Regions from separate parts of the Oenococcus kitaharae DSM 17330 genome, predicted to be linked through region 1. Evidence: riboswitches for the same ligand, from Rfam matches in the RefSeq annotation. Region 1 holds a riboswitch; the other holds the start of a gene.

Region 1 (15,920 bases):
CTGAAAAAGGGTTAAATTATCGCGTAAACTGAGATCAAATAAGTTAGCATCCTGTTGCACATAGGCAAATTGGCTGGTATCAACAGTTAACCCGGCCTGATCGTTAACTAAGACTTGGCCTTGACTCGGTGTTAGTTCACCCATCAATGTCTTTAAAAGAGTTGTCTTGCCGGCGCCGGATTCACCGATCAGTAAAATTTTCTGGCCAGCTGTCACGGCTAAATTAAGATGGGCAAAAATCGACCGCTGATTCTGCTTGATTGTTACATCCTGCAGGCTGAGTTTGGTCATTTGTGGCAGCGAAGGCTGTGCTGATAGTGTTGGATCAGATTCATTAGTTGTTTGCTGGATTAAATGCTCGATGATTGGCTCAGTTGATTTAATCTGGTTATAGTAGCTAAAGTAGCTAATCGCATTCATTAAAGGCGAGGTGATACTGCCGGCAGCCATAAAAGCGGCTAATAAACTACCGACTGACAGCTGGCCATTTAACACGAGCAGGCCGCCTAGGAATACCGGCAGCAGATTGGCAAAAATCATGAATAAGTCCGCGCAGATATTAACTGAAACGCGATCAAAATTATAGTGATAATAATATTTTTCTGTGCGGTCCACCAAAGTCTTGATAAATCTCAAAAAAGCTTTCTCGGCTTGATAGCTGACAATGGTTTCAGCACCATGAACGGCATCGGTGACCTGTTCAGTCGTCTGCTGATTGGATTGAGACCATCTTTTGGTGTTGCTTTGTAATTTTTTGGCAAACAGTTTTGGCACAAACAAGGGCAGCAGTGATGTCAGCACAAACACAGCACCAACCTGCCAATTCAAATAGAAAACATAGCTACTGGCAGCTAAAAACAGAAAAATGCAGTTGACCAGATTAATTGAAGCTGAGACAGCGCCATTTTCAATTTGTTTAACATCATTTAACAGAAAGGAAATTTCAGAGGCTGCACTTTCTTTCATCTGACCCACGGGGCTTTGGTAAAAATGAGTCAGCAGAGCCAGCTTGGTTTTCGTGTTGGTCTGCCAGATTGTGCGGTACATATATTTTTGCCAGAAGAAACCAACTAGCTCGACAAAATACTGGCCTAAAAGCCCTCACAAAACAGCGAGTATTAACAAGTGCAACGATCGTTTGAACAAACCGTCTGTCAGCATGCGCGTCATCTGTGGCATCACGAAAGCATCAACACTGATCAGCAGTGCAAAAATTATCGAAAGAAAGTAATCCTTTTTATTCACAAATCTTTTCAGAAAAACAATCATGCCATTTTTAGTAATTGTTTGATCGCGAGCCGTTGTTCAGATTTTTCCTTTAATAAAGTATACGACTGCCATAAAAATAGTTGCTCCCAGATTTAAAAAATGACAGATTTCTGTCATTTTTTAATTTGTGATCTATAAACTGGACCCAATTTTTTAATAATTAATCTGCTTCGACATAGGCGGCTTGTTCTTTCCAGGCGGCTGTTAGTGTCTGGCCTAGTTCTTGGATGCCGCGTTCGATATTGGCAATTGATTCACCTGTGAAGTTGATGCGAGCGCCGTTTTGAATTGTGCCGGAAGGGAATAGATTCGTAGAAGGTGTGAAACGCACGCCTGTCTGCGGAACCAGTTGTTTGTCTAAAAAGTCTGCCATATTAAAGTCTTCGGGCATTGTCAGCCAGACGAAGAAGCCGCCTTCAGGTTTGGTGTAGCGCGCTTGACTAGGCAGATACTTAGCCATCGCATCGAGCATGGCATTTTTCTTCTCACGGTAGTTATCGCAAACGATCTGAATATGTTTTTGCAAGTCGTTTTCATCCAAATAAGCATTCAGAATCGACATCATCAAATTGCTGGATTCGATATCGGCACCACTTTTCAAAGCCAGAATATCGCGATACAGATTGTCGTCAGCTGTCAGCCAGCCCATACGCAAGCCCGGTGCAATAATTTTAGAGAAACTGCTGACGTAAATCACACGACTTTGTGTGTCCAGCGATTTCACCGTTGGCAGATTTTCACCATCGTAACGCAAATCACGATAGGTGCCGTCTTCTAGAATAATCACATCGTAACGGTTGGCTAAATCGATCAAACGCTGCCGTTTCTCCAGAGACATAACCACGCCAGTCGGATTCTGGAAATCAGGGACGGTGTAAATCATTTTCACAGCATGTTCTTTTAGTACTGCTTCCAGATTATCCATGTCCATGCCATCTTCTGCCATTGGTATCTCATAGAAGGTCGGTTCGTAAGCCTGAAAAGCAGCTAAAGCACCAATGTAAGTCGGGCCTTCGACAACTAGGCCGTCATCCTTGTTCAACATAAGACGGGCTGTTAAATCAATTGCCTGCTGAGCGCCTTGTGTCAGCATGATATGATCAGTATCTGTATGAATGCCGTCTTTTTGGGCCATCTTGTCAGCCAATTTCTGCCTTAAAGCTGGTAATCCAGCAGCTGTATTGTATTGCAATAATTTATCTTGGCCTTGTGAAAAGACATGCTGCGTTGCGCGGTCCAAAGCGTCTTTTGGAAAAAGGGCGGGATCAGGATAACCGGCTGAGAAGATGATTTGATTAGGCTGCGCCGGCGCAAAGAGTTTGTCCAAGCCGCTATGTGATGTTCTTTCGATTCTGCTTGCTAATTGATCCATGTGATTCACCTCAAAATTTTTAAAAGTAACCGGCTATTTGGGTCTTGTACTTTTCCTCTCTAATGTTATCCTCAGGTTATGGATAAGTAAAATTCAAGTTTTTCATAAATAGATGAAATAAATTCACTATAAGGAGTTTTCATGGCTAATTTTTCTTACGAAGTCTTTGCAGCAGTAGTCGAAAAGGGCAGCTTCTTCCATGCCGCCCAGTCTTTGAATGTGACACCAAGCGCCGTCAGCCACTCGATCAATCAGTTAGAGACAGATCTAGGATTTGCCTTGTTTTTGCGTAATCGCAGCGGTGTTGAGCTGACTAATGACGGTAAAACAGTGCTACCCGTCATTCAGTCGATTTTAAATACAGAAGAAGAACTGCGCCAGGTTGCTGATAATATTAAGGGTTTAAACAGTGGCAGAATTCGCATCGGTGCTTTTAGCAGTGTTTGTATTAATTGGCTGCCGACCATTTTGCGGCGTTTTAAAAGCGAATATCCTCAGATTGAGGTGACGATTTTTCAAGGCGATTTCAATCAGATTGTCGCCGGTGTCCGTGAAGGGACGATTGATATCGGCTTTAGTTCGCTGCCGATCGAAGACAATCTTTTGGTTCAGCCCTTGATCAAGGATCCGATTTATTGTGTCGCGCCGACAGATTTTGTGCCACAGGACGGCAAGGCCGTGACGAAAAAAGACATTGGCAAACGGCGTTTTATTCTGCAGCAGATCGATTATGACCGTGATACGAAAAACGCTTTGGATCGCTACAACGTGACACCGAATTCATTAACTTATTCCATTGATGACCAGTCGATTTTATCTATGGTCGAAAGCGGTTTGGGACTTGGTATTCTGCCGAAATTGGCCTTGAAAAAACTGACTGGGGATGTCCATATTTATCCTTTTGATAGAGAATTTGCCCGGACAATTTGTTTGGTTATGAATAAGACACAAGCACAGGCGCCTTCGACCAAGCGCATGACCAGCGAGATCAATCGTTTCCTAAAAGAAAGCTATCCTGATCGCTTATTCGCCTAAATAAAAAACGAAGAAATAAATTCTCCGTTTTGAATACTGAATACTGATCTTTAAGCCAATGACTTTGAGCTGGCTTTGTCTTTTAGATAAGCAACCAATTCCTGGATTGTGATAAATGGTAGATGAAACTTTTCAGCCATTTCTGCTAGATAATCTTGACGTGCCATGTGGCCGTCGGGCAGTACAATTTCGCAAATAGCACCTACTGCTGGTTCGCCAGCCAACTTAGCCAAGTCAACTGCTGCTTCAGTATGCCCCTGGCGTTCCAGTGTACCGCCTGCTGCTGCGACCAAGGGGAAAGAATGGCCGGGATGAACAAAATCACTGGCTTTGGCATCGCTTTTAGCCAGCTGCATGATCGTAGCCGAACGATCGAAGGCCGAGATACCGGTTGTAACACCAGTCGCTTCATGGCTGCCGTCCAAAGAGATCGTAAAAGCCGTTGCATTGATTTCTGTGTTGTGTTCGACCATTGGCTTAAGTGCTAATTTGTCGGCAATTTCAGCCGAAATTGGTGTGCAAAGTAATCCGCGTGCCTGCGTAATCATGAAGTTGACGTTTTGCGGTGTCATTTGAGAACCGATGCCCAAAAGATCACCTTCGTTTTCACGTCTTTCATCATCCGAAATAATAATCAAACCGCCTGCTTTTAACTGCTTAACTGCTTCATCAATCGTCGAATAACTCATTTTCCGTCCGCCCATTTTATTTTTTTGTGAAACACCGTCAGTGTACTGCGCCATTATTTCGAAAATGTAACTGGAAGATTGTTTTAATGTTATTTGCTGACTGATAGGTGAATCGAACTTTTGATTTGCAATTAATACTAATTTTGTTTATAACTAAATTTGATTACACCAAAATAATTACTAAGGAGAAATACTTATCGAGTACAAGAAAAATGATTCAGAATTCAATCACATGATTCATGGCGAGCTTTATCACCAGGACGAAGAGCTGTTTGAGCTAAATATGCAGGCGAGGGATAAGCTCTATGAATATAATCATTTGAAGTATCGAGATTTAGATAAGAGAAAAGAAATTCTAGACAGACTGTTTGGCGATGTCGGCGAAAATGCATTCGTGGAGCTTCCGCTACAGGTTGATTACGGTTTCAACATTCACATTGGGGATAATTTTTTTGGTAATAATAATTTGACACTAGCTGATGCTGCTCAAGTCAGCATTGGTGATAATGTCCTAATCGGCCCCTATACAGGCATTTATACAGGCGGGCACAGCATTGATCCAGAGTTGCGTACAAAGGCTGGTGCTGAATATGCCTTTCCAGTTACGATTGGTGATAACGTCTGGATTGGGGCTAACGTCACGATTACGCCAGGCACTAAGATTGGTAAGAACAGTGTTATCGGTGCCGGTAGTGTTGTTACTAAAGACGTTCCGGAAAACGTCGTTGCTTATGGTAATCCAGCTAAAGTCGCACGGCAAATCAATGATAAAGATCGTGAGTTCTACTTTAAAGATCGTAAAACGCCACAGCGTTTCTTTGATCAACTGGCCAGCGATGAAGTCTTCCATCGTTAACTTAAAAAACATCTGCTAAATGGCAGGTGTTTTTTTTATTTCTTCTGAAAACTGCGTATAAAGAAGCATAGGAATTCGAAGGAGGAAATGAAATGATCACAATGATGGAAACTTATAGGAACGAGCTGGCTTTGAAATATCAGCGGTTAATCGAGAACCGCTGGTTTTGGGTGTTCTTTGGTTTGCTGATATTGGTAAGTGTAATTGCATATGCCTTTTACTGTACTGCCAGAGGTTACAATTTCTCGGGCAATATTAAGCTGCACTGGCCACATTTTTGGGAAATGGGAGTCGGTTGTAAACGATGATACGGATTATTTAGGGAAAGTCGCATGCTTAGGATTGATTGTTTAACCAAGAGTTATCAAGGAAGATCTGTTATTGACGATTTGACGATGGCTTTCGACAAAAAAGGCATGACTGTGATTGTAGGTGCTAACGGCAGCGGCAAGACAACCTTTTTTAATGCAATTTGCAGTTTGATTGATATTGATAGCGGCGAAATCACAATTGATGATATGCCCTCAGGGTCGGAAATTTTCAAACAGCAACTGTTTTATTTACCGTCAGATTTTTATTTACCAGAATTTATGACTGCGTTAGAGTATGGCCATTTTGTTCTAAGCCGTTATCCAAAAGGGAACATGACACAGTTTAAGGTCTTGCTGCAAATTTTTGATTTGTCTGGACAGAAGGATCACCTCATTGGTGGTTTTTCCTTTGGCATGAAGAAAAAATTACAAATTGCGGCTGCTGCAGCATCGGGTGCACAGTATATTTTGGCTGATGAAATTTTCAGTGGTCTGGATTTTCAGAGCGTTTTACTGCTGCAGGAGGTGTTCGATCATTTATCTAAAAAACAGCAAATCGTATTAGTCTCTCACGAAAGCAATTGCTTATTGCGTTTTCCAGACAATATTTGGATCATGCAACAGGGGAGACTGACACAGTTCACGGGTACAATCACGGAATTGACCCAGACTATCAAACAGGAAAAAGAAGTCCATGACAAACTTGCCCAAATTGAAGAACATTTCAACGTTAACTAAATTTTTATACCAAGATGCTTTTCATGGTCTGTTTAAAAGGCCTTTTTTCCAGAAAAAACGTAACCGCTATTTGCTATTGGCTGGATTGATTTTGTTGTATTTTGTATATTTTTATGTCAATATGGTTGCTTTTGTTCGGTTATCTGAAGGAGCAGCAAACGCTCAACCGGATGCTTTTGCTTTAGCTGCAAGAACAACCCTAAGCAGCTCTTACAATTTATTTTTAATTATCTCGTGTTTAGTTTTTATTTTGGTCAATGCAAATTTTAATCTTAGCCGCAATTCTTTATTCTTTATTAAGACACTGCCTTTCAAACGAAAAGAGATTCTGTCAAGTCTTAGTATTTTCAGATTCAGTCTTGGAATGGCGATATTTGAATTATTTTTAATTATTGCAGCACCAATGTTCAAACTGTTGAGATTATCTTTATTGGAATCATTCTTAGTTCTAGTGACTTTACATCTATTATTTTTTTCTATTTTTCAACTACTGGAATTGATATATGCGGCGGTTTCTCGATTAAAGAGTAAATGGACTAAATATTTTCCTTTATTTTTAGATGGCATTCTCATGTTTCTGATTGGTATTTATTATTTTCACACACGTTTGTCAGTGGACAATTATTGGGCCGCGCAGCGGATATCTTTATTAATGATGACGATTTATCTGTTGACTGTGCTTTTGATTATCACAACAATGACATTATTGATTCGTTGGCGCTTGCCCTCTGAAATTGAAGGCAGAATTAAATCGTCCTTTATCCATATATTACCCAAATCGCTATTTTTAAAATTGATTGGCATGCCATGGATTGCCGTTTTGCGTTTTAAGATCACGAGTTATTACGCTTTGATTTCTGTCGGATTAGTCGCCATTTCGGTTTATTTCTCCGATTGGAACGAAATGTTGCAGAACATGCTTTTTATTCTCCCGTTAATCGGCGTTGTGTGGATATTTTATGCGGATGCTTTGTTAAATTTCCGACCGCTATTCAATCTATATCGAATAAGTATTTATGCTGAATTATGCGCGATTTTATTAGCTGTGGCATTTATTCTGCTGCCGTCATTACTAGTAGGCCTGATGGTTCAGGTAACTGCGGATCCATTTTTCTTTGGATTAGGAATCTCACTTGCTTCTCTAATCGCTGGTTTTCTGTTCCCAAAATCACAAGGAAATATGAACGAAAGCTTATCTGCCTTCTTGAGCATCATCATGATGATGCTGTTGGCTTCTCTGATAAGTATTCCTTCGGCTTTATACATCGTAGACGGTCTGCTAGTGCTGTTGGTTGGATACATTTTAAATAAAGAAAAGGAAGTTAAATCATGAAAAAATATATAAAACAACTCAGTATTGCTTCAAGCTGTTGGATGATTATTTTTGCTATCGATCTTGTCATTGAGCTTTTTCAAATCAATGAAAGCGGGGTTGTGACAACTTTGACCGGTCTCCGAATTGAAACACACATAACGCCAGATGAATTGAACTCGTTGTTCTCACTCACTTGGCAGGTTGTGGGCTTATATGCATTGTTCCTTGTAATTTGGTTTGCGGTTTACCACATGTTTCAAATTAAGAAAAAAGCATGATTTGGTCAATACTAACCCTATTAGTCATCTATGGTTTGGCTTGTTTTCTTCTGGTGTCCTTGCATGAAAGTATTCATTTTATAACGGCCAGGTTATTTCATTTGCGGCCAGTCTTCAAAATAAATCTATTTTTATTGCCAGTGATCAGCTACAAGAATCCAGGGCGGGATGCACAAAATTTGGTGGTCGCTCTATCAGCACCGGTTGGTTTGATTATTTTGGGGATGCTGATTAATTCAGAAATACCGTATTTTGGACTTGCCAAAATCCTGTGCCTGACTAATGTTGCTAATTTATTGCCCATTACAACAGATGGCGAAGTGATTTTTCTGTCTGTTTATAACTTGATCAAGGAGAATAAAACATAATGAAACGAATGAGTCTTATTATATTGTCACTATGTTTGTTAGGAGCTGGTTTTTATGCAACTTATGTTCTAGCAGTCAGACAAACTCAGACAAAAACACCAGTTTATCAAGATAAAAGCCCACGCTTTATTCACGATGCACCTGCAAAAACATTGGCGGCCATGACCAGAGAGGCTAAACCAGGCATCTATTACTTTGGTTATCCAAATTGTCCTTGGTGTGTCGAACTGCTGCCGGTATTCGATCGTGAACTAAAACGTCAGCATAAGCAGGCACAAGTGGTGAATACGCGTGCAGATAACTATCGAAGTGTCGATAACATTGTGTTAGAAAAGTTTTTCATCAAGCATACTTTTGAAAAACGCTTGTCCGTACCCTTTATCGTCGTGATTCAAAAGGATGGCAAAGTGAAAACACACATTGGTACAGTCAAGGGCCATAACGCACCACTTGCATCCATGACGAGAGAACAACAATCACAACTAGAAAAACAGCTAAGGGAATTGATAAAGGAGTAACCTACTTTATGCCTTATAACTTGATATATGAGCTCAGGCAAGTAACTCACCGCATTCAGAAAAGTAGTTACTTTAGCTGTGTTAAACTGACTGCTTCTCTATTTTTGACACTTTTGAGTTTGACATTGTTGTCAAACACCACCATATCAAACAGGATTATCTTATGGATTGAATCTCTTGATAAGCCGCTAGAGTCATTATTGGCGAGCCTTTCCTTGCAAATATATTTTGAGCGATACCTGGCCATTTTACTGATATTTTTCTTTTTGATTAGTTTATTTTACTTGATACTTTATTTTTTTCGGAAACCAGTAAATCAGCAGCATCTTTGTTCCAGATTTCAAGCAAAAAAAATGTACACATTGGATCGAACAGGTCGCTTTGATAGCACAAGCCTTCAGCCGTTTTCATCGGCAATGGCAAGGAAGACTTTTGTCTGCGCGTTGAGCGCTGTTTTTCTGGTGATAATCGTGTTGCTGTATCTGCATCAGCCTATTGTATTTTCTGAGTTTGCAATCGTTGGTTTTCTAGGAACTATCCTCATGCGTCTTGCCATATTTGGGCAATATCAAAAGCAATCTGATTTATCTAATCAAATTTCTAACCATCGCTTATTGGACAAATGGTCCGTTCATGCTTTCTCAAAGCACACTACTCATTTAGACATCGTGCGGTTATTGTGCCTTTCGCTAGTGGTCTTATGTCTGTTGGCCGGTTCTCGCATTTCTTTTTGGTTTTTTGTGAAAGAGTTGGTGCTGATTGCTATGCTGGCAACGACGGATATCTCTATTGCCCAGATGTTCATGAATTTGTGTGTTTCGGATAGTGGTAATAGGAACACGATGGCTATAGTTGGGCTTTTACTAACCGGTCTGACAATTATGTTAGTCACGATGAGTATGATGGTGCTAAGTCTGTTGATTGAGTTTACCAATCTGACCGCCATTTATGTTTTGGCAGGCCAATTATTGGGATTAGGTTCGGTGCTGTTCCTCACTCGATGTATTGCGCGTCAATTTGAAAGTAATTGGTTCAAATTGACAACACCAAAATAGCGGCAGTACTCGTTAATGAGATTATTCATCCAAAGAATTCACCCGATCAATTAATTTTTGCTGTACTTTGGGAAAAGCGTGCTGAATAAAATCCTCTTTGCTAAAGAAACGGCCTGGAAAAAGGCTTAAGTCGTTTTCAGTCGTCAGGTCAGCAGACAAAAGTGTCATGAGCCATTTGCGATGGGTGAAAATATGCGTGACTTTCTTGACGGGCAAGAACTGAAAGGCCAGAGTTAGCCCATATTGCTGGGCAAAATAATCCGTCATGGCTGTCAGCGCATCTTCGTCTTCTGCAAATTCGTCTTGTCCGCTAAAGGCCAGCAGATCTTCTTTGGCCACGAGAGGAAAAGTCCAAAAATCAGCTAGGATGCCGCTATCTGGTCGTTTTTCCATCAAAATGCCAGCCGATGAACGAATAACCAAAGCAAAATAGTCGACTTCGATAGGGCGGGGCTTTTTATTTTTCACAGGGTAGTTCAGTTCAACGCCGTCAATGTAGGCTTGATTAAAGGCCTTAACAGGCGAGTGGTCTGAATCTGGATTGGCTGCAGTCATATAGCTGGAACCTAAATCCATAATGGCTTGGTTGAAATCGCCAGGGCGTTCTTGAGAGATAATTTTGCTGATAACTTGTTCGAAAATTTTGCGTGTTTGCGGCTTGCTGATTTCATCATCAATTTCTAACAAGCGCGAGAAAACGCGAAAAGCATTGCCATCGACTGCTGGGACTGGCTGATTAAAAGCGATACTCGCGATGGCACCAGCCGTATAAGGCCCGATGCCGGCCAACTTTTGCAACTCAGCAATATCACGCGGCCAGACATTGTCATAATCCTGGACAATTTGCCTAGCCGCTTTCTGCAAGTTTCGGGCACGTGAATAATAGCCTAGTCCCTCCCAGGCTTTCATTAATCTGCCTTCATCTGCGTTGGCTAAATCAGCCACACTCGGAAATTCACCCATAAAACGCTCGTAATAAGGAATGACCGTATGGACTTGCGTCTGCTGGAGCATGATTTCTGAAATCCAGACATGATAGGGGTCATGGTCCCGCCGCCAGGGCAGATCGCGTTTGTTATGATCGTACCAATCTAATAATGTTTTTTGAAAAGCATGAATTTTGCTTTCTGGCCACTCAATCATGTACTATTGCTGCTCCTATCTCACTCAGACTATATTGTAACGCCCGAAGATTTTTAAAAATTGATATAAAAAAACTGGACTTGCCATTTTTGGCAGATCCAGTTTTTGAAATCACAGTCGTTTCAAATAACGCTGCAAAAATTCTTGCGTCCGCGGATTCTTCGGAGAAGAAAAAATCTGTTCGGCGCTGCCTTGTTCAGCGATCACGCCTTGGTCCATGAAGACGACATGGTCAGAAATATCACGGGCAAAGCCCATTTCATGCGTAACGAGAATCATTGTTAGTCCGGTATGTGCTAGATCTTTCATGATATCAAGAATCCCGTCAACCATTTCTGGATCTAGGGCACTAGTCGGCTCATCAAACAAAATCATATCAGGCGACATTGCCAGTGTTCGTGCGATTGCGACACGTTGTTTTTGCCCACCAGATAGTTGTGCTGGTTTAGCTTTGACATACGGGCCCATACCAACTTTTTCTAATTGAGCCAGTGCATTCTTCTCAGCCTCAGCAGGACTCTTTTTCAAAACGGTTGTTTGAGCCACAACACAATTTTCCAAAGCATTTAAGTTATTGAAGAGGTTGAACTGTTGGAAGACCATACCGACTTTAGCACGATACTGAATACGGTTGAAATTCGGGTCAAGAATATTTTGGCCGTTATAGAGAATTTCACCAGCCGTGGCATCATCCAGCAAATTCAAGCATCTCAGTAATGTTGATTTACCGGATCCGGAAGATCCGATGATGGTCATGACCTCACCGCGTTGCACCTGCAAATCAATGTCTTTTAAAACTTCGTGCTGTCCGAAAGATTTTTTCAAATGTTGAATCGTTAGAATGTTATCTTTTTCCATTTTCGCTCACTTTCCGGCAATTTTCGGTGTTGCAATTTGGAAATCATTGGTCATTAAATCATAGTTTTTCGGACCATTTAATTTCTTTTCAATCAATCTGAAGATTCGTGTAATCGTGAAGGTCATGATCAGATAGATGAGAGAAATGGTCAGATAAGTGTGGAAGAACTGGAAGTTCTGTCCGGCAATTGTTGAACCGGTGAAGAACAGTTCTGACACAGAGATGATGCTTAGCACCGATGTGTCTTTGATGTTCACAATAAATTCATTGGTCACGGCCGGGATACTGTTGCGGACAGCTTGCGGCAGGACAATTTTATTCATTTGCTGAAAATGCGTCATCCCCAAAGCAGTCGCAGCTTCGAATTGGCCTTGGTCAATTGAGATAATACCGCCACGGATAATTTCGGCCAGATATGCACCTGTATTAATAGAAACAATAATCAATGCCGAGGTGGTTCGATCCAAGTTAATGCCGAAGGCTTGAGCGGCGCCGTAATAGAAAACTGCCGCTTGAACGATCATGGGCGTGCCTCTAAAGACTTCAATATAGACAGACAGCAGCCAGTTAACGAAATTAATCAGATAACGCTGCAAGCGCTTTTTGGGTGCTGGGATGGTTCTCACAATACCTATCAGCAGCCCGATAATAAAGCCGACAGCCGTTCCGACAATTGCCAGCAGCAGCGTCATACCAATACCGCGTAGCAGCATGCCACCGTATTGCTGCCAAATATCAATAAACCAGTTACCCTGAGAACTTGTCTGCGGCTGCTCTTTAACGGCCTGCTGCATCAGACGTGATTGCTCGCTATTGGGCAATTTGGATAAGACAGAATTGATCGTTGCTTTATTCGGATCATTTTTACGCAGGCCGATGGCTTCCTGTGATTCGGTCTTGTCCAGCACAAATCCGCCTTTGCTTGATAAATTAATGTAAGTGGCATTAGGGTCAGCCACGGCCATACTATATCCTTCCGGTAGTTCGGCTACGTAGCCATCAATCGTGTTGGATTGCAGGGCAACACGCATCGATGAAAAATCACGCATGGCTGGTTCTCTGATAGCACCCTTAATCTGTTTGATCAGGTCATATTGAACAGTGCTTAGTTGCCCAGTCAGCTTAGCACCTTTGAAATCCTTTAAAGTTTTTGCTTTGGCATATTTGCTGTTTTTATTGACAACAATAATCTGTTTGGAGTTGTAATATGCCCGAGTAAAATCAATCGTTTTCTCTCTTTCTGGTGTCGGCGTCATACCAGCGATAATCGCATCGATTTTTCCAGAAGTCAAAGCTGGCAGCAGGCCATCCCATTCAGTCTTGGCAACTTCGACAGGTCGTCCCAGACGTTTGGCAATGCGCTTGGAAACTTGCACATCATAGCCGTTAGCATAAAGATTGGATCCTTGAATTGGCACGGCACCATTGCTGGCATCCTGCTGCGTCCAGTTGAAAGGCGGATAGTTGGCCTCCATACCAACTAAAAAGACTTTCTTTGATTTCTTTGCGGCTTGTGCTTGGCTGCTAGGAAAAGTTCCTGCAGCTATCACGAATACGGCAAAGAGCAGACCGATTATAGACAGCCAACTTCTTTTCTGTTTCAAATACATTTTCTCTCCTTCATCAAACCTGCAACGACAAAAAACCTCTATTAATAACAGAGATTAATAGAGGTAAAAGGTATTTTAAATTAAGAAGATAAGATTCCCAATTAATAGCACCCCCTAGGTGATCCTAGGACAGTCCATGCAGTCTTTCCACATGGCCCAACAAAGATCAAATGACAGGTTCAATCTTGTTTCGGCGGCGATCCTTACAATTGCATCAACGCTTTTGTCTGCTCAGCAATTTTCGTGATAACCGCGCCTCTATTTTATTGCGGTTACTAGATTCCTATGCAGTATATTATGGAAACCAACACAAGTCAAATTTGTCAGTTGATACAGTCTGCTTAAAGTTGCAGAAAGTTGCCAAAAACGTTTGACCTTTCCTGACTATTGTTTATCATATGAGTTGTAAGAGGTGAACAAAATGGCATTAGAAGAAGCCGAAGCAGAAAAACTGAACATTGAAGGTTTGTCCGTTATGTTAGCCAAGAATATTGACGCATTCAATGCGGATGAAGACAAAAATGTGGAAAGGTACTTGCTTAAGTCAATTTATGATAATACAGGTGTTCATAAGTCTGAAAAGATTGACGAATATCCTAAAGTTGACATGAAAAAGGTTGCTAGCCGGATTGATGAGCTGGCCAGAGATGAATCACAGGATCCTAAGAAAACATTTGATGATTTGCGGACTTGGGCAAAGGTTAAATAATTTAAAAAAATATGATAAAAAGAGCATCAGTTAAAGGTGCTCTTTTTATTTATCATATTTATCTAATGAAAACAATCGCCAAAAAATAATGGCAGCAGCCCAAGTGCAGGCAAACAGCAGTACTAAGGCGATACCCATTTTATTGAAATCTAGTTGGCTGATCCAACTGGCCGTTGCATTGTGCCAGTGGAAGACCACACTGATAGATTGATAAAGGTCAATCAGCCCGATTGTCAGGGCTGAAATTACTGAGATAGTTGTGATGACGAGGTTGTAATACAGTTTTCTAAAAGGTGATGAAAAAACCCAGCTATAGGCTGTGCTCATAAAGAGACCGTCGCAGGTATCCATTAAACACATACCAGCTGTGAACATGACTGGAATCGACATAATTGCCATCCAAGGAAGGCCTTTATCAGCGGCGGCAACTGAAGTAGCCAGCACAGCAACTTGTGTAGCCGAATCAAAGCCCAATCCGAAAATAAAACCCACAATCATTACCTGCCAATTATGATTAATAAGACTGAGTGACTTTGTAAAAAGATGATAGATGGGGCCTTCAGTGCCGCGTTTTTTGTTTTCTTCCGAGCTGTGTTTAAAATTCAGCCAAATGGATCTGATAATAAACATATTGACAACAGCCAAAACGATCAGCATTGTACCAGCAAGAAAGGTGCCGACAGCTGCACCGAATTGGTTAAGGTCCGGCATTCTCTTTTTGGCCCATTCCACTAACAATACCGTGATAATGGTCATCATTATCACTACGAGTGAGTGACCAAAAGAAAAGCTGAAGCCGACACCATGTGCATTCTTTTTGTCATTTAATAATTTCCGCGTCATATTATCGATAGCGGCAATATGATCAATGTCAAAAGCATGTCGCAAACCAAAAGTGAAAGCCAAAATTGCCAAGGCTAAAATAGATGGATACTTGAATGCGTGCGTTAACAGCAAGCCGATGCCCAAGGAAAAAATGAGTAAAACATATAAGCCATAACGAATAAAGTCATGGATAATTGAGTGATTGATTGTTTTTTTCAACGGAAACTCCAAAAAAAGAAAATAAAAAACAAAACAATTGAAACAGTTATTGCTTTGTTTCGGGATACTAATGTTAACGAAGCAGTTTGCTCCAAATAACCACCTTGTGCTGCTGCAATGATTTTGGTACATCGATGATGCGCTGATTAGCACTGCCGCGGAATTGCAGGGTCAGGTCCTTTTGAGATTCGAGAAAACGGCCATCGATCAGCATATCCAAGTAACTTAAGAGCTCTAATTTATCGTCTGATTCCTGCATCAGTTCGTCCCATTTGTAACCGGTCCAAGACCAGATATCTCTGTCATGGCCGAATTCTTTCCGAATCCGTTTGCAAAGCTTAATCGTGACGCCTGTATTTAAGAAAGGTTCGCCACCCAGTAACGTCAGGCCTTGGACATAAGGCTGGGACATATCTTTAACGATCTGATCTTCTAATTCTTGTGTGTAGGGATGGCCGTAATGGAAGTTTTGTGCGACGGCATTGTAACAACCAGGGCAGTTGAACAGACAGCCTGAGACATACAAACTGCAGCGAACACCTTCCCCGTCAACCATATTAAAGGGTTTGTAAGAAGCGATGTAGCCTAGGCTATGATCCTTTGAGAGCCATTCTTTAGGTTTTGGATTCTTCGGACCGACTGTCATTTAATCAAGGCTCCCTAAAGTCATATTCTTAACACGGGATGCGATTTCCTTATGGCGGCCGTGAACCATTGGCCGTTTTTGCGGATTGCCCAGATAGCCGCAGGT
Region 2 (15,920 bases), 860 kb from region 1:
GATCACGATTAATTTAAACCACGATCCGCTCATTTCGGCTCTGCTCGCTGGACTCCTGATCGGCTTAGGTTTGGGCCTTGTTTTTCGTTTTGGTGCTACGACTGGCGGATCCGATGTAATTGCTCGTATTATTGAGCAGAAATTCGGCGTGACAATGGGAAAATCCTTATTTGCCATTGATGCCATCGTTCTGGCAATGTCGTTGATTTACCTGGATTTAACGCAAATGATGTACACGCTGATCATGTCATTCGTTTCGGCTAATGTGATTAACTTTATTCAGGACGGCGGTTATTCAGCTCGAGAATTCTTGATCTTTTCAAAATACCCAACCGAAATCGCTGAACGAATTATGTCAGAATTAGAGCGCGGCAGCACCTATATCAGTATCGAAGGCGGATATAAAAAAACAGCCACTAAGGCTGTTTACGTGGTTGTGGATCCCTCAGAAGTGCGTCAGGTCAAGGAAATTATTAATGAAATTGATGCAAAAGCCTTCGTATCGATTCGTGTGGTCACTGAACAAGTTGGTGAAGGATTTACCTTCCTAAGAAAAAAGCGCTCAATTTTCGGGCGCTAAAACTTGTTGAACTCTGACGTCCAGCTTATCAGTCGGGATAGCTGCTAGTAACTGATCATTTAAAGCCAAAGAAAGCGTTTTTCCGCTATAGTCCGACAAGTAACGGTCATAGTAACCGGCCCCAAATCCCAAGCGTTTACCAGTCTTTGTGAAGGCCAAACCCGGTACGATCATGAGATCAATATCATTCTTTGGAAAAGCTGCGGCCCCCTCTGGTTCGGAAATTGACATTTTGCCCTTGATGATTTTTGTTGTTTCTGTAAATTCAACAAAGATCATTTTTTTGTCAACGATTTTTGGTACAAAAACATGTTTATCCAATTCCCAAGCCTGCTGAATGATCGGACGCGTGGATAATTCGAGCGGAAGACTCAAGGTAATCGCGACACGATCGCTCGACTGCCAATCAAGATTTTCAAAAAGCTGGCGATATAAAGACAGAGATTGTTCTTTTTTTTCCGCGGGATCAATTGCTGCTAAACGTGTTTTTTGCTGATCGCGCAATGCTTGTTTGTCATCTATTATTGTCATGGCATTCAGAAAGGATCCGAATCGAAAGGAAATTTGTCCATGAAGTCGAAAACTTCCTGCTTGATTTGAGCCAAAGCTGCTGTATCACCGGCATGATGAATGGCACGCATAATAAACTGCTCGATTTGCAGCATATCCGCTTCCTTCATACCCTTGGTAGTCATTGCTGGCGTACCAATCCGGACACCAGAAGTAACAAATGGCGACAGCTTCTCATTAGGCAGTGCTTCTCGATTCAACGTAATCGAAACTGAATCTAATAATTCCTGCGCTTTTTTACCAGTCAGGCCAGTCTTAGTCAGATCCAAAGTGAACATATGATTATCCGTACCGCCTGAAACAACACGTATATCATCTTCCTTAGAAAACGCATCAGCCATTGCCTTGGCATTCTTAATAATCTGGGCCGAATAAGTCTTGAATTCCGGCTGCAAATCTTCATAAAAAGCAGCTGCCTTAGCTGCGACAACGTGATCCAGGGGGCCGCCTTGAGAACCAGGGAAGACAGCTGAATTAATTTTCCTTGCATACTTCTCATCAGCCAAAATCATGCCGCCTCGAGGACCGCGTAATGTCTTATGCGTCGTGGTAGTAATGACATCTGCCAAACCGACAGGGCTAGGATGCAGGCCAGCTGCGATCAGGCCAGCAATATGGGCAATATCAACCATCAAATAGGCACCGACTTCATCGGCAATATCGCGAAAAGCCTGAAAATCAATCGTCCGCGAATAAGCTGAAGCACCAGCAATAATCAATTTCGGCTGGAATTCTTTAGCTTGTTTTAAGATAGTATCGTAATCCAGCAATTCAGTTTCTGGATTGACTTTATATGATTCGGCTTGATAAAGTTTGCCTGAAAAACTCACACTGGCACCGTGTGTCAAGTGGCCGCCAGAATCCAAATTCATGCCGAGAATCTTATCTCCCGGATGCAGAAAGGCCATGTAGGCCTCAAAATTAGCAGTCGAACCTGAATGCGGCTGAACATTAGCATAAGAAATACCAAAGAGTTCCTTAGCACGTTCGATTGCCAGGTTCTCAGCAATATCGATGTACTCATTGCCGCCATAATAGCGTTTGCCAGGATACCCTTCGGAATACTTATTCGTCAGAACGCTCCCTTGCGCCTGACGGACTGCTTTAGAAACAAAATTTTCAGAAGCAACCAACTCGATATTGTGCTTCTGCCTCTCTTCTTCGCCTAATACGGCTTTTGATAACTCAGGATCTAAAAAATTTTTTGCCATCTGTACTCCTCAAAACTTTTTTCAGTCTAACATGCTTAAAATTATCGTGTCACTAATTGGTTAAGAAAACTAACAAGGGCTTTTAGCCAAATATTTTTGCAATCGTGCCAAAGCTTCTTTTAAATTGTTTTCTGAAGCCGCATAGCTCAAACGCAGGTAGCCTTCGCCGCCAGGACCGAAACAAGAACCGGGAATCAAGCCAACCAAAGCTTTATGCGCTAATTCACGCGCAAAAGCCACATCATCTTGATTTTGGTCAGCTGGAATTTTAAGAAAAAGATAAAAAGCACCATCTGGGGCTGCAACATCAAAGCCTAATTTTTTAAATTCAGGAATTAAATAGTCACGCCGCTGCTGATATTCGGCGCGCATCTGTTCGGTGACAGCATCACCTTCGTTCAATGCTGCTGTCGCACCTGCCATAGCAGGATTAGAAACGGCCGTAATCGCAAATTGATGAATCTTCACGATTTCTGAAATCAGTTCTTTGGGAGCTGCAACAAAGCCGATTCGGTCACCGGTCATCGCATGCGATTTAGAAACACCATTTAATACAACCGTCTGTTCAGGCAGAATGGTGCCAATTGAAATATGCGGGCTGACATAATTCAATGTCGAGTAGATTTCATCTGAAACAACCAGCAAATTCGTTTTCGCGATTACATCGGCAAGCTGCTGCAGCTGCTCACGGGAATAGTCGACACCAGTCGGGTTGTTGGGATAAGTCAGCACAATCGCACGGGCATTAGGATGCTGAGCGATTGTTTCCTGCAAACGTTGTGGTGTCAGGACAAAATCAGTATCGTTTGTCGGGATATAAACCATTTTTGTATGGTTGACATGTGCCAGCTGCTCATAAAGCGGATAGGCTGGTGACGGTACCAGCAGCTCATCCCCTTCTTTTAAAATCGTCGATAAAGTAGCAAAAATCGCTTCAGTTGATCCAACGGTTGTCAAAATCTCCGTATCCGGATCAAAATCCAACTGATAGTTCCGCTTCAAGAAGTTGGCGGCTGCCTGACGGAATTCTTCCGAGCCTCGTGCAGTCGAATAATGCGAATGGTTTTTCTCGATAGAATCCACCATTGCCTTTTTAACCAATTCCGGCGCATTAAAATCCGGTTCTCCCAAAGTCAAACGCAGCAGGCCGTCAATCTGACGAAATTCCGTGTCGATAGCACGAATCTGGTTCACTTTGATGTTTCTAATATCTGGACGGACGTTTTCAATCAATCCTTTTTTTAATTCTGGCATCAGTTCTCCTTAAATAATTCATATGAAGCTTTAGGATCATCCACATGAAGCAAATCTCTTTTAACTAACTCTTCGGCAATCTGTACAGCGTTCCAAGCAGCGCCCTTCAGCAGGTTATCAGACACGACCCACATCCAGTAACTGCCAGGATTTTCATTGTCGGCACGAACTCGGCCAACAAAAGTCTCTCGTTTGCCGGCGGCATTAATCGGCTGGGGATAAAGCTGTTGTGACGGATCATCTTGTAAAACAAGGCCAGCACCATCTGCAATTGCTTTTTGAATCTCTGAAACAGAAGCTTCAGCTCCATCAGCTACCTGAAAGTAAACTGATTCGCCATGGCTGACCGGTACCGGAACACGCACACTGGTTGCGGTCACCTTAATTTTATCGGAATTCATATCGTCAAAGAAAATTTTCTTTGTTTCATGAATCATTTTCCACTCTTCATGCGTATAACCGTCATCCTCAAAAACATCAATCTGTGGAAGCAAGTTAAAGGCTAGCGGGTAATGTTTGGCTGCTGACTTGACTGGCAGAATATTCGCCTGCATCTCTTTTTTGTCCAGATAGTCGGCGGCCTCTTTCTCCAATTCATTCCATCCGGATTGGCCAGCGCCGGATGCTGCCTGATAAGTGGAAACAATTACCTTATCAACTCCAAACTTATCAAAGACAGGCTTTAAAGCCACCACCATTTGAATTGTTGAACAATTCGGATCCGAAACAATCCCTTTGTGGTAACTCAGTGCTTGTGGATTTACCTCAGGGACAACCAATGGCACAGATGGATTCATGCGAAAATAGGACGTATTGTCAACACAGACCGCTCCGCGTTTAACAGCTTCTGGCAAAAAATGCTTGGAAACTGAACCACCAGCAGAAGACAGAACTAAATCAATGCCTTCAAAAGATTCAGGCTTGGCTTCTTCAACTATGTATGTCTGTCCTCGAAAAGTCTGCTTTTGGCCAGCTGACCGTGAAGTTGCCAACAGCTTCAACGATTTAACTGGAATATTCGATAATGCCAGCTGTTCTCTCATACGGTTGCCGACAGCGCCCGTAGCGCCTAAAATTGCAACATTATATTCTTTTGCCATTTATTTTAACCCCATCATTTTATCCAAACCGACTAGCAAAGTTGTTTGCTGATCGGCGTTTTTAATTGCTAATTGTACGCCTGACATAAAGGATTTGCGATCCAAGCTATTTTGTGCAATCGACAAAGTTTCATAGTCATTAGCGAAATTAACTGATTGGTAGGCAACGTAACCTGCCTGACGTTTGGAAATAATTTGAATGCCGTCAACCAAATTGCTTTGTGATTGACCATCTAGGCGGCGATCGTCAGGCTTGGCTGTCGCTGCGCCTGCTTGAGCGAGTATCGCAGCTGTCATTTTAGCCGTGCCGCTGGGGGCATCGACTTTGTCCGGATGATGAATTTCTTCAATGCTGGCATTGGACATAAATTTCGCTGCCAAGCCGGAAAAATACATCATCAAGACAGCTGAAATACTGAAATTCGGCGCAATAATACCGCCGGTCTTTGCCTTTAATGCTGCCTGCTGGAGCGTTTGGATTTGATCATCAGTCAATCCGCTCGTACCAATAATCGGATGGATGTGATGTTCAATTGCCCAAGCAGCGTTTTGAAACACGGTTTCCGGCCGTGTCACATCCAGCCACACATCATAATCGCCTTGGATTTCATCTAATTTGTAAAAGATTTTTGTCTCGGCAGGAAAGGCTGATTGCGCCGACGGATGGTGCAGTAAAACGGCCGACAGCTGCCAATCATCGTGTTTTGCGATTACCTGTTGAATGGCCTGACCCATTTTTCCTGCCGCACCGGCTAATAGAATGGTTTTCATGCCTGCAGTACCTGCATAATTTCATCAGTCTGCGCTGTAGTTAAAGGTACAATCGGTAAACGCGGCTTACCCACATGGATACCCATCCGCTCATAGACGGCTTTGACTGGCGATGGCGACGGATGACTGAATAAAGCTTTGACTCTTGGATTGATATAACGGAAATCAGCTGCTGCTTGTTTCATATCACCGCGGTCAACCGCTGCAAACATATCAACGAACTGCTTTGCATAAAAATGCGAGACAACTGAAATTGTCCCAGCACCGCCCAGCACGTAATTTAACAGTGCCTGACCGTCCTCGCCCGTAAAAATCAGAAAATCTTTCGGTGCGTGTTCGATTAATTCCGACATATCATAGTCAGAATTGCACTGTTTGACTGCGATAATATTCGGATTCTTGGCTAGTGTCAGCAAAGAGTCGACAGTTAGGCCGGAAATGCTGCGGCCGGGAATATTGTAAATAATCACAGGCAGAAGACTGGCATCAGCAACGGCTGTAAAATGAGCAATCATACCATCCTGATCAGGTTTGTTGTAATAAGGCGTCACGACCAAAGCGGCATCGATTCCCTTAATCTGCCCGACTTCCTGCGTAAACTTGATTGTCTCGGCCGTATTATTTGATCCCGTCCCGACAATTACCTTGGCTCGTCCGGCGACAAAGTCGACAGTTTTTTTAAATAACGCAATCTTTTCATCATGTGTCAGTGTTGGTGCTTCGCCAGTCGTCCCTGAAACGACAAAGCCTTGCACGCCATCGGCCAATTGCGAATCAATCAATTTCTTATAAACTGAAAAATCAATTTCATTCTCCTTATTAAAAGGCGTGATAATCGCGGTCAATAATTTTGTATCTGCTAAAATATTCGTCATTTTTCCATTCTTGCTGTCAGAAAACCAGTGATAGCTGTAATCCCCTTTTCAATAGCTGATTCATCCGGTGTTAAATGATCGGAATGCAGTGTATGCTTTGGATCGTTCACACCTAGCCAGCACATCGTCCCTTTGAACTGGTTGGACAAAAAACCAAAATCTTCTGCGATCATTGCTGGCTCGACAATTTTAAAGTCAACGTCATCAGCGTGTTCCATATAATTAATAAAAAAACTGCTGCTTGCTTCATCGTTGACGACAGGCATATAGCCGCCCTGTCGAAAATTGATTTTCAATTCCTGGCCAAAAGCGTCAGCAACCCCTTGTGCGATCATGCGAATATGTTTTGTCATAACCTCCATGCCCTGCTGCGTGAAGCTGCGGATAGTTCCTTCGATGTCAGTCTGTCCAGCAATAATATTCATCGCTTGGCCGGCATTGAATTTGCCAATCGTGACCACGCCGCCTTCAATTGGATCGATATTACGGGAAACGACCGTCTGGACACTGGTAACGAAATTAGCCGCTGCCACAATTGAATCATTGGCTTTTTGCGGATAAGCTGCATGACCGGACTTGCCGATAAAACTGATCCGTAATTCATTAGATCCGGCAAACAGTGTCCCTTGACGGCTGCCGATTTGACCGGCTGGCAATTGTGGATTCACATGTAAAGCATAAAATTCATCCGGCTTATAATCACCCTGAAAACCGCCGGCATCAAAGAAACGTTTACCGCCGAATTCATTTTCTTCAGCCGGTTGGAAGAAAATCAAGAGATTATCAAGCGGCTGATGTTCAGCAAAATAAGACAGAATCCCAAGAGCAACCGTCATGTGAAAATCATGGCCGCAAGCATGCATCACGCCATCGTTTTGACTGGCAAAGGGCAGCCCCGTCGCCTCTTTAATCGGCAAAGCGTCAATGTCAGTCCGCCAGCCCAGAGTCCGCTTGGGATTAGATCCTGCGATACGGACAAGTATTGCAGTCGGCACTTCCGGAATCGTCTTGATTGAGAGATGGTCCTGAGGCAAACGGGCAATTTGTTTTAATAAGAAATCATGCGTATGAAATTCCTGCATGCCGATTTCCGGATTCTGATGCAAATGACGGCGAATCTGAATTAACTCCTCTTCACTTAACATCAAAGCCGCCTCAAAGCATCGACCAGTGCAGTCTTTTGCTCAGTCTTGGCATCAATCTCTTTAATCACACGCGCAGGCACGCCTGCGACGACTGTATGAGCGGCAACATCTTTAATCACAACTGCGCCAGCACCGACAACGGCCCCTTCGCCAATTTGCACACCTTCGATGACAACGGCATTGGCTCCGATCAGGACATTATCAGCAACACGGACAGGCTGAGCTGATGCTGGTTCAACAACACCGGCCAAGACGGTGCCAGCTCCGATATGGCAATGTTTGCCGACAATAGCACGGCCGCCAAGCACTGCACCCATATCAATCATGCTGCCCTCACCGATTTCAGCACCGATATTAATCACGGCACCCATCATAATCACAGCATGATCACCAATTTTCACCTGGTCGCGAATAAAGGTGCCAGGTTCGATACGGGCATTGATATTTTTCTTGTCCAGCATTGGAACGCCTGTATTGCGGCCATCGTTTTCTACAACATAATTCTGAGGATCCAAGGCAGACAGCAGCGGTTTGATATCCTGCCAATCACCAAACAGCAAACCAAATCCATCGCCGGCAAATTGCTTGACATCCTTAGGCAGTTTGCCAGTCAGCTCACCTTTATAAGTCACTTTAACCGGTGTCTTTTTCGGTGCGTTCGCTATAAAACTAATAATTTTTTCTGCATCTAATTCAGTCATTTCCTACCTCGTAATCTAAATCCAAATGAGTAATGTCAGCCATGCTTTCGCGCTTGACCACCAGCTTTGCCTGGCCATTTTCGGCAAAAACAACGGCCGGGCGCGGGTTGCGGTTATAGTTGGATGCCATGGAATAGCCATAGGCACCAGTTGCCAGAATTGCCAGCAAATCACCAGGCTTGGTCTTAGGCAGCTTCTGCTGCCAAACGAGAACATCACCGGACTCGCAATATTTACCCGCAATCCGTACAACTTGTTCGCTGGGCAGGTCTGCCTGATCAGCTAATAAAGCTTCATATTCAGCTTGATAAAGAGCCGGGCGGATATTGTCACCCATGCCGCCATCAACTGATAAATAAGAACGAATGCCGGGAATATCTTTGCGGCCGCCGATTGTGTATAAAGAATAACCGGCTGGGCCAACAATTGAACGGCCAGGCTCGATCCAAATCTCCGGCAGCTGGATGTTATAGGCCTTTGCCGCCTGCTTGACTGACTGACAGATCAGATGAATAAAGTCAGAATTGGGAATTGGGTCATCTTTTTCGTTATATTTAATGCCAAAACCGCCGCCTAAATCGATGATATCAGGCTGAAAATGCCAATCACTGGCTGTTTTGACCAATAAATCAGCCAATTTCGAATAACCATTTGTCTCAAATATCTGTGAACCAATATGGGCGTGCAGACCGCGAAGATGCAGGTGCGGCGAAGCCATAATCAGATCAAAAGCCTGCTTAGCCTGACCGGAAATCAAATCAAAACCAAACTTGCTATCCTGCTGGCCCGTCGAAATAAATTCATGTGTGTGTGCTGAAATACCAGGGCTGATTCGCATGAGGACATCTTGCATCTGATTTTTAGCACTGAGAATTTCTTCTAATAATTCGATCTCATGGAAATTATCGACAATCACAGTTCCGATATGATGATCAATGGCAGTCGACAGCTCATCGAAAGACTTGTTATTGCCATTAAAAGCCACCTTTTGCAAGGGGAAACCGGCTTTCATGACAGTGGCTAACTCACCGCCAGAAACCACGTCACAGTGGATTTTTTCAGCCGCCAGCACATCATACATGGCGACGACCGAAAAAGCTTTACTAGCGTAGCTGATTTCATAGGCAACATTTTCGGCTTGAAAGGCTTCTTTCATTTCGCGAATGGTTTTTCGGATCTGACCGACATCATAGACATACAAGGGTGTTTGAAAACGTTTGGCGATCTCGCTTGCGGGTAAACCGCCGATATAAAGTTGATTATTTTGAATTTGCATAATAAAAACCTCCGTTTGCTAAACTAAACAAACGAAGGCTTACGCTGAGTCGTTTGTCCGTCCTAGCACTCCACATTACTGTGACAATCCGTGGCCTATTGAGCCGCGTCTCAATCATGCAGTGCCCGCTAACGCTGATGACTTCGGCAAAGTCCCTTTTCATTATCCGATCCCTAGCGGGGAATTTCCCGGAAAACTACTCGTGTCCTCTGCAACCTCTATTACGGATGATAGGTTAAGTGTATCATAAGAATAAAAGCGCGGAAAGTTATTCCTGAGATTGATTAGAGCTTGACTTTCGTGTGTTTTTTTGGGAAACTAAGATAGTTATTCAGTAAAGGAGCACTTCATGGCTGTTATCTCAAATAAAAATTCTAAGTCACATAAGCGCAACCGCCGCGGCCACATCGCTTTGGAAATTCCTAATATCGTTTTAGATAAGACGACTGGCGAATACACAGTAGCACACCGTGTATCACCAAAGGGACTTTACAAGGGCCGCCAAGTGATTGCTGCAGCAAAACAAAAGTGATTTTATAACAACCCTATCGGGTTGTTTTTTGTACAAAAAAGAGCTTGCCTTTTTGAGACAAGCTCTTTTTTAATTAACTTAGGCCTGTAATTTGGCCATTTTCATCAACATCGATTTTTTCAGCCGCTGGTACTTTGCCCAGACCCGGCATCATCAGGACTTTCCCGGCCATGGCCACAACGAATCCTGCACCAATTTTCGGAATAAAACGGCGAATATGAATCGTAAATCCGCTTGGTGCACCATGAATTTTACTGTCATCAGTCAAACTGTTAGGTGTCTTAGCAATCACGACTGGCAATTTGTCCCAGCCGTTAGCCTTCAATTCAGCTAAATCAGAGACAGCACGGTCAGACAATTCATAATTCTTGCCGCCATAAATCTTTTCGATAATCGTCGTCATCTTGTCTTCAATGGTGTCGTCAGCGTGATATAAAGGCATAAAGAAATGATGATTATCAGCCGCAGCTATGACGGTTTTGGCTAATTCCAGCGAGCCTTCAAAACCATCGACAAAGCTTGTGGCAATTTCCATTTTCAAACCTTTTTCATTCTCGACAAAATTCTTAACAGCTCGGATCTCTTCCATGTCGTCGCTGGCAAATTTATTTAATGCCACCACAACCGGCTTGCCATAACGTGTCATTGCATTCAAATGACGATCCAAATTAGCCATTCCCTTTTTAACTGCTGCGACATCTTTTTGCCCAAGGTCTGCCAAAGCGACCCCGGCATGGAACTTCAAAGCTTTAATCGTCGCAACTAGTACAACAGCATCGGGTTCTTTGCCCAACACAGGTACTTTTACATCCATGAACTTTTCGCCGCCCAGATCAGAACCGAAACCAGCCTCGGTCACAGCGTAATCAGCTAGTTTCAAAGCCGTATCCGTGGCAATCACGGAATTGGTTCCTTGAGCAATGTTAGCAAATGGTCCGCCATGAATGATAAAGGGCGAATGTTCCAAAGACTGGACTAAATTCGGATTAATCGCGTCTTTTAAGACAGCTGTCAGTGCACCAGCAACTTTCAAATCAGCCACAGTCACAGGTTCTCCTTTAACATTTAAAGCAACAACAATCCGGCCCAGGCGCTTCTTCAAATCAGAAAGATTCTTGGACAGCGTCAAAATCGCCATTATCTCAGAACTAGCCGTAATATCAAAACCGGAATCTCGCTCAGGGCCGTTAATTCTACCTTTGCCCAAGGTGACTTGGCGTAAAGCACGGTCGTTCATATCCAACACTCGGCGCCAAAAAATATTATCCGGATCAATCTGCAAAGCATTGCCTTGATGCAAATGATTATCCAAAACTGCCGCCAGCAAATTGTGGGCTGCAGAGACAGCGTGAATATCTCCGGTAAAGTGTAAATTAATATCATCCATTGGAATAACTTGGGCAAAACCACCGCCGGTTGCACCACCCTTTAAACCAAAAACAGGTCCCATTGAAGGTTCACGCAATGCTCCGATTGCGGATTTTCCTAAACGATTAATCGCATCAACAAGGCCAATCGTGACAGTGGTTTTTCCTTCCCCAGCAGGTGTCGGGTTGATTGACGTAACGAGGATCAATTTGCCTTGGCGGGGTGCATTTGCAAGGCTGGCAGCATCGATTTTCGCTTTGTCGTGACCGTAAGGGATCAGCTGTTTTTCAGATAAACCAATTTGCTGAGCAATTTCTGTGATCGGCAATTCCGTGGTATCATGAGCTATTTCAATATCTGACTTCATGAGTCCTATTTTAGCAAATTGTTAAAAGAGAACATAGGCGAACAAAAAAAATACCTGCTTATGCAAGTATTTTTTAGTCTTTAATCAGCTGTTGTATAGACAGCCAGCACATCATCATTATCTTCTAATTCATCGACAAGTTTTTCGAACTTTTCCTGGTCTGCTTCCGGTACATCCATTGGATTCTGCGGGATCATCGTAATTTCAGCTTCAGCCAAATCGTAGCCTTTTTTGACTAACGAATCTTCGACTGCAGCAAAATCAGTCGGATCTGAATAAATTTCAAAAGCCTCATCGGAAGTCTGAACATCTTCAGCACCGGCATCGATGGCATCTTCCATGACTTGATCTTCCGTAATTTCCGGATGTTCCTCACGATCAATCACAAAGTGCCCGCGACGATCGAATTGAAAGCTGACAGATCCCGTTGTTCCAAGCGCGCCGCCGTGATGACTGAATGAATTTCTCACAGTCGAGACAGTACGATTAATATTATCTGTCGAAGTCTCTACCAAGACTGCAATACCGCCTGGGGCATACCCTTCATAAGTAGCTTCTTCGAATTTGATATCCCCTGCACCAGTGGCTTTGTCTAAAGCACGCTGGACGTTATCTTTTGGCATATTGGCCGCTTTAGCCTTGTCCATGACAAGACGCAGACTAGCATTAGCAGATGGATCAGCACCGCCAGCCTTGGCTGCAACATACAAATCGTGACTTATTTTCTGGAAAATTTTTCCACGTTTAGCATCCTGAGCATTTTTACGGCCTTGGATGTTGTGCCATTTACTATGACCTGACATATGAACTCCTTTTTATCAACGTAACGATTTTATTATTTTTCGCGTTAAAAGGCAAGTTTAGCGCACTGATTGTATTATACAGCTATTTGAAACGGACGCTTAACCATAAATACCTGTAATCCCGCCGTGGACTTCGGTGATATTGCTGCTGGTAATAAAGGCATTTGGATCGATCCGTTTGACCTCGCGGATAAAAGTCCGATAGTCAGCATTCTTGACAACCACAATCAACATTTCTTTATCATCTTTGCTTTTCCCGCCAACTACCTGCAGGATCGTAAAACCATGATCAAATTCGTGCTCAATTAATTGCTTGATTTCCAATAGATGTGTCTCGCTCATAATCGAGAACATTTTTTTATGGTCAAAACCGCTTTCGATATAACGCATAACAATCGTCGTAATCACTTGAGAAAAAATCGCGAGAAAAAAAGCATTTGATCCGCTGACAAAAATATTGCAGATAATAATCAAACCATCAATAATTAACAGGCCGACTGACGTATTTAGATTAAAAAACTTTTTTAGAATCATCGGCGGTACGGTCGACCCGCCTGAAGAGGCACCGACGTGATAAAGCAGCGCAATACCAAGGCCAAAAACACTGCCCGCAATCACCATGGCCAGCAACGGATCGTCAACTAGTTTAGCGGTCGGTGTCAGCCACATAAGCAAAGGAATCGCAAATGACCCAAATGCAATTTTAGCGATCACCTGCCGTTTCAAAAATATAAAAGCCAAGCCGATCATCAGAAGATTAATCACTAAAACCGACAAGGCCCGGTTAAAATGAAAAGCCTCATCCAGCAGAATTGAAATACCTGTCGAACCACCGGCTGCAATCCCTGCCGGCACGTAGAAAAAATTCAGGCTGAGGACGATAATCTCTAAAGCTGCCAGCATCACGAGCCACTGCAGCCATTTGTGCTTTTCGAGCAAATTCACTCCTTAAGCATAACAAGAAAAACATTTTCAGGCAGAGAGCCTGATTTGCTAGTTGGCCGGGCTGATTTTACCAGCTGACAATTGCAGATGCTGAACGTGATTAGCCTGAATTTGATCTGTATCATAATGATGCGCAATTTCGATAATTGTCTGTGGCAAACGATAAATGAGATCGCGCAATTTTTCAGAATTTTTTTCATCCAAAGCGGCTGTAACTTCATCTAACAGTAATAAAGGCCGTTTTCTTAGAAGCGCCCGCGCAATCGCAATCCGCTGTTTTTGGCCGCCAGAAAGATTCTTGCCGCCTTCCCCACACTGATAATTCAAAGGATCATCACCCAATTCGTTAGCCAAATTCACTTCCTTAAGGCTAGCCAGTAAGGCCGCATTGGAAAAATTCTGTCCCAAAGTAAGATTTTCTTTGACAGTATCATTGAAAACCCAATTCGTCTGGGTAATATAAGCAAAGTCGTTTTCATGAATCTGCTGGCCGCCCAAGGTAATTGAGCCGGTTTGGACGTCCAATTTGTTCGTTAGCAGATTCAAAAAAGTTGATTTGCCGCTGCCGGAATCACCGCTCAAAAGCAGTTTGCCGCCATAAGGCAGCGATAAGGAAACATCTTTTAAAATGGGATGGTTTTTATAGGAAAAAGAAACATCAGCAACCGACAAAAGTGGTTTATCGGGCAGGTTCGCCGCTGAATTCTCTTCCGGCGTAGGATCAGGAATAACACTCTGGCGCAAAGCGCGCGTCGTTTTCATGCCGGCATAATACTGAATCCCCGTGCGGACTTGTGTGGCAACATTGCCGCCAGACAAGGCCAGAGTTACGATCGCACTGATTGTCACACCAAAGAGCTGGTATTGGCGGAAAAGCAGGCCGATCAAAACAGGCCCGAGAAAAGAAATAATAATCATGAGCCAGGAAAAATACTGCGTGAAAAATTGACGATTGTTTAAAGCTAAGTAACGGTTTTCACTCTCATTCAGTTTGGCGTCGTTTGCCGCCAGCATCGTCTTTTCGGCCCGAAAATTTTTGATGATATCAATGCCGGCAAATATTTCTTTGACTTGGCCCAGATAATGCTGATTAGCCATTGACCAATCAGACGAATACTGATCGAGTTTCTTATTATCAAATAAAGTCGGAATCATAATCGAAAAGCTCAAGATCACATCAATCAGGCCTAGCATAGGATTGATCGCAATAACAAAGACTGAGGAAGTAATGATCGCAATGACGGAAAGGAGCAGATTTACCAAATTACTAAAGTAGCGCTGTTCGATCTGTTTGGCGTCAGCTGTGACCTGATTTAACAGCTTGTCAGCATCTTGGTGAACATAATCAGTCTGAAAAGCGTTTTTCATGAAAGCCTGTTTCAGCGCCACATTCAGGTATTTAATCGCGCGGTTCTGCAGGAGAATGAAAATATATAAGCCCGTGTAGACCGCGAAATAAATCAAGACAAAACGCAGAACGAAGAGCGCTGGGCTGGCAACATGTGTCGTCGCAATTGCTGTAATCTGCCCGATCGCATAGCCGGAAATAACGCCTTCCAAAGAAGCGATAATCGCAAAGATGATAATCAAGATCAGCAGTGAAACAGGCAGCTGAGCAAGTACCCACTTCAAACCAAGATTTTTATTAGGATTCCCTTTATTTTCCATAATTGCTTTAATTATATGCTTCAGTCGTGTGTATCGATCAACAAAAGCAAAAATTAGTTGAGAATCGCCAGCAGAAGCAGTCACAACCAGTTATGTTTTTTAGCAATCTGAATGGCTGCGATCCGGTTAGCCGCTTGCAGTTTATCTAAAATGTGTTCCTAGTACCCTTTGTCAGCAATCAACATGACATTTGTCACAAAAAAGCTCCCAATCACGGGAGCCTTTCGTATTTATTCATATAGGAAAACTTTACTTTCGTAGGGGCGAAACAGTGCTGAGTCCTGACCACTATCAGCGTAATTGCCAATCAGCATTTTTTTCGCGACTTGCTGATTGTAATCACGCCGAATATTTTGCTTGGTGAAATTGCTGACCACAAGCAGCCGTTGTCCTTGTAACTGACGGAAATAAGCAAAAGCCTTGTCATCATGCGGATCCAATTCCTGAAAACTGCCTAGTGAAATCACATCAAAGTCATGTCTTAAAGCAATTAATTTCTGATAGTAGTAGAAAACAGAATCCGGATCAGTCAAGGCTGATTGCACATTGATCTCAGGGTAATTCGCATTCAAGGCGTACCAAGGATGCCCATTGGTAAAGCCGGCATTATCAGAATTGTCCCACTGCATGGGTGTTCTGGCATTGTCACGCGACATGTTTGCCAAATAAGCCAGCATCGTTTTACCGTCGACCAATCCCTCTTTATCGACGAATTCATGATAGGCATTAAGAGATTCCAGATCCTCGTACTGTG

The links. A riboswitch is a leader RNA that binds a small molecule or an ion and turns the genes downstream of it on or off. The one in region 1 is predicted to bind lysine.
Region 2: linked by a shared signal. The riboswitch ahead of lysA (diaminopimelate decarboxylase) and the one ahead of OKIT_RS03280 (ABC transporter substrate-binding protein/permease) in region 1 are both predicted to bind lysine.

The regions. Positions count from the first base shown of each region.
Region 1 covers NZ_CM001398.1:644,942-660,861, forward strand. Annotated here, with positions in the region: gene OKIT_RS09795 (ATP-binding cassette domain-containing protein) at 1-450, opposite strand, end outside; partial or broken gene OKIT_RS09800 (ABC transporter transmembrane domain-containing protein) at 442-1,074, opposite strand; gene OKIT_RS03215 (aminotransferase-like domain-containing protein) at 1,430-2,641, opposite strand; gene OKIT_RS03220 (LysR family transcriptional regulator) at 2,783-3,676, shown strand; gene ribB (3,4-dihydroxy-2-butanone-4-phosphate synthase) at 3,727-4,419, opposite strand; gene OKIT_RS03230 (sugar O-acetyltransferase) at 4,598-5,221, shown strand; gene OKIT_RS03240 (ATP-binding cassette domain-containing protein) at 5,554-6,270, shown strand; gene OKIT_RS03245 (hypothetical protein) at 6,635-7,603, shown strand; gene OKIT_RS03250 (hypothetical protein) at 7,600-7,863, shown strand; gene OKIT_RS03255 (hypothetical protein) at 7,860-8,231, shown strand; gene OKIT_RS03260 (thioredoxin family protein) at 8,240-8,749, shown strand; gene OKIT_RS03265 (hypothetical protein) at 8,758-9,804, shown strand; gene mutY (A/G-specific adenine glycosylase) at 9,826-10,947, opposite strand; gene OKIT_RS03275 (amino acid ABC transporter ATP-binding protein) at 11,059-11,805, opposite strand; gene OKIT_RS03280 (ABC transporter substrate-binding protein/permease) at 11,812-13,416, opposite strand; lysine riboswitch at 13,514-13,685, opposite strand; gene OKIT_RS03285 (hypothetical protein) at 13,838-14,125, shown strand; gene OKIT_RS03290 (HoxN/HupN/NixA family nickel/cobalt transporter) at 14,171-15,169, opposite strand; gene nrdG (anaerobic ribonucleoside-triphosphate reductase activating protein) at 15,243-15,815, opposite strand; gene nrdD (anaerobic ribonucleoside-triphosphate reductase) at 15,816-15,920, opposite strand, start outside.
Region 2 covers NZ_CM001398.1:1,621,058-1,636,977, forward strand. Annotated here, with positions in the region: gene OKIT_RS08170 (YitT family protein) at 1-580, shown strand, start outside; gene OKIT_RS08175 (5-formyltetrahydrofolate cyclo-ligase) at 563-1,111, opposite strand; gene glyA (serine hydroxymethyltransferase) at 1,117-2,361, opposite strand; gene OKIT_RS08185 (aminotransferase class I/II-fold pyridoxal phosphate-dependent enzyme) at 2,431-3,615, opposite strand; gene OKIT_RS08190 (aspartate-semialdehyde dehydrogenase) at 3,615-4,715, opposite strand; gene dapB (4-hydroxy-tetrahydrodipicolinate reductase) at 4,716-5,486, opposite strand; gene dapA (4-hydroxy-tetrahydrodipicolinate synthase) at 5,483-6,361, opposite strand; gene OKIT_RS08205 (N-acetyldiaminopimelate deacetylase) at 6,358-7,506, opposite strand; gene dapD (2,3,4,5-tetrahydropyridine-2,6-dicarboxylate N-acetyltransferase) at 7,506-8,207, opposite strand; gene lysA (diaminopimelate decarboxylase) at 8,200-9,483, opposite strand; lysine riboswitch at 9,539-9,712, opposite strand; gene rpmF (50S ribosomal protein L32) at 9,833-10,015, shown strand; gene OKIT_RS08225 (formate--tetrahydrofolate ligase) at 10,089-11,750, opposite strand; gene OKIT_RS08230 (YebC/PmpR family DNA-binding transcriptional regulator) at 11,831-12,553, opposite strand; gene OKIT_RS08235 (YitT family protein) at 12,653-13,456, opposite strand; gene OKIT_RS08240 (ATP-binding cassette domain-containing protein) at 13,547-15,166, opposite strand; gene OKIT_RS08245 (glycoside hydrolase family 13 protein) at 15,397-15,920, opposite strand, start outside.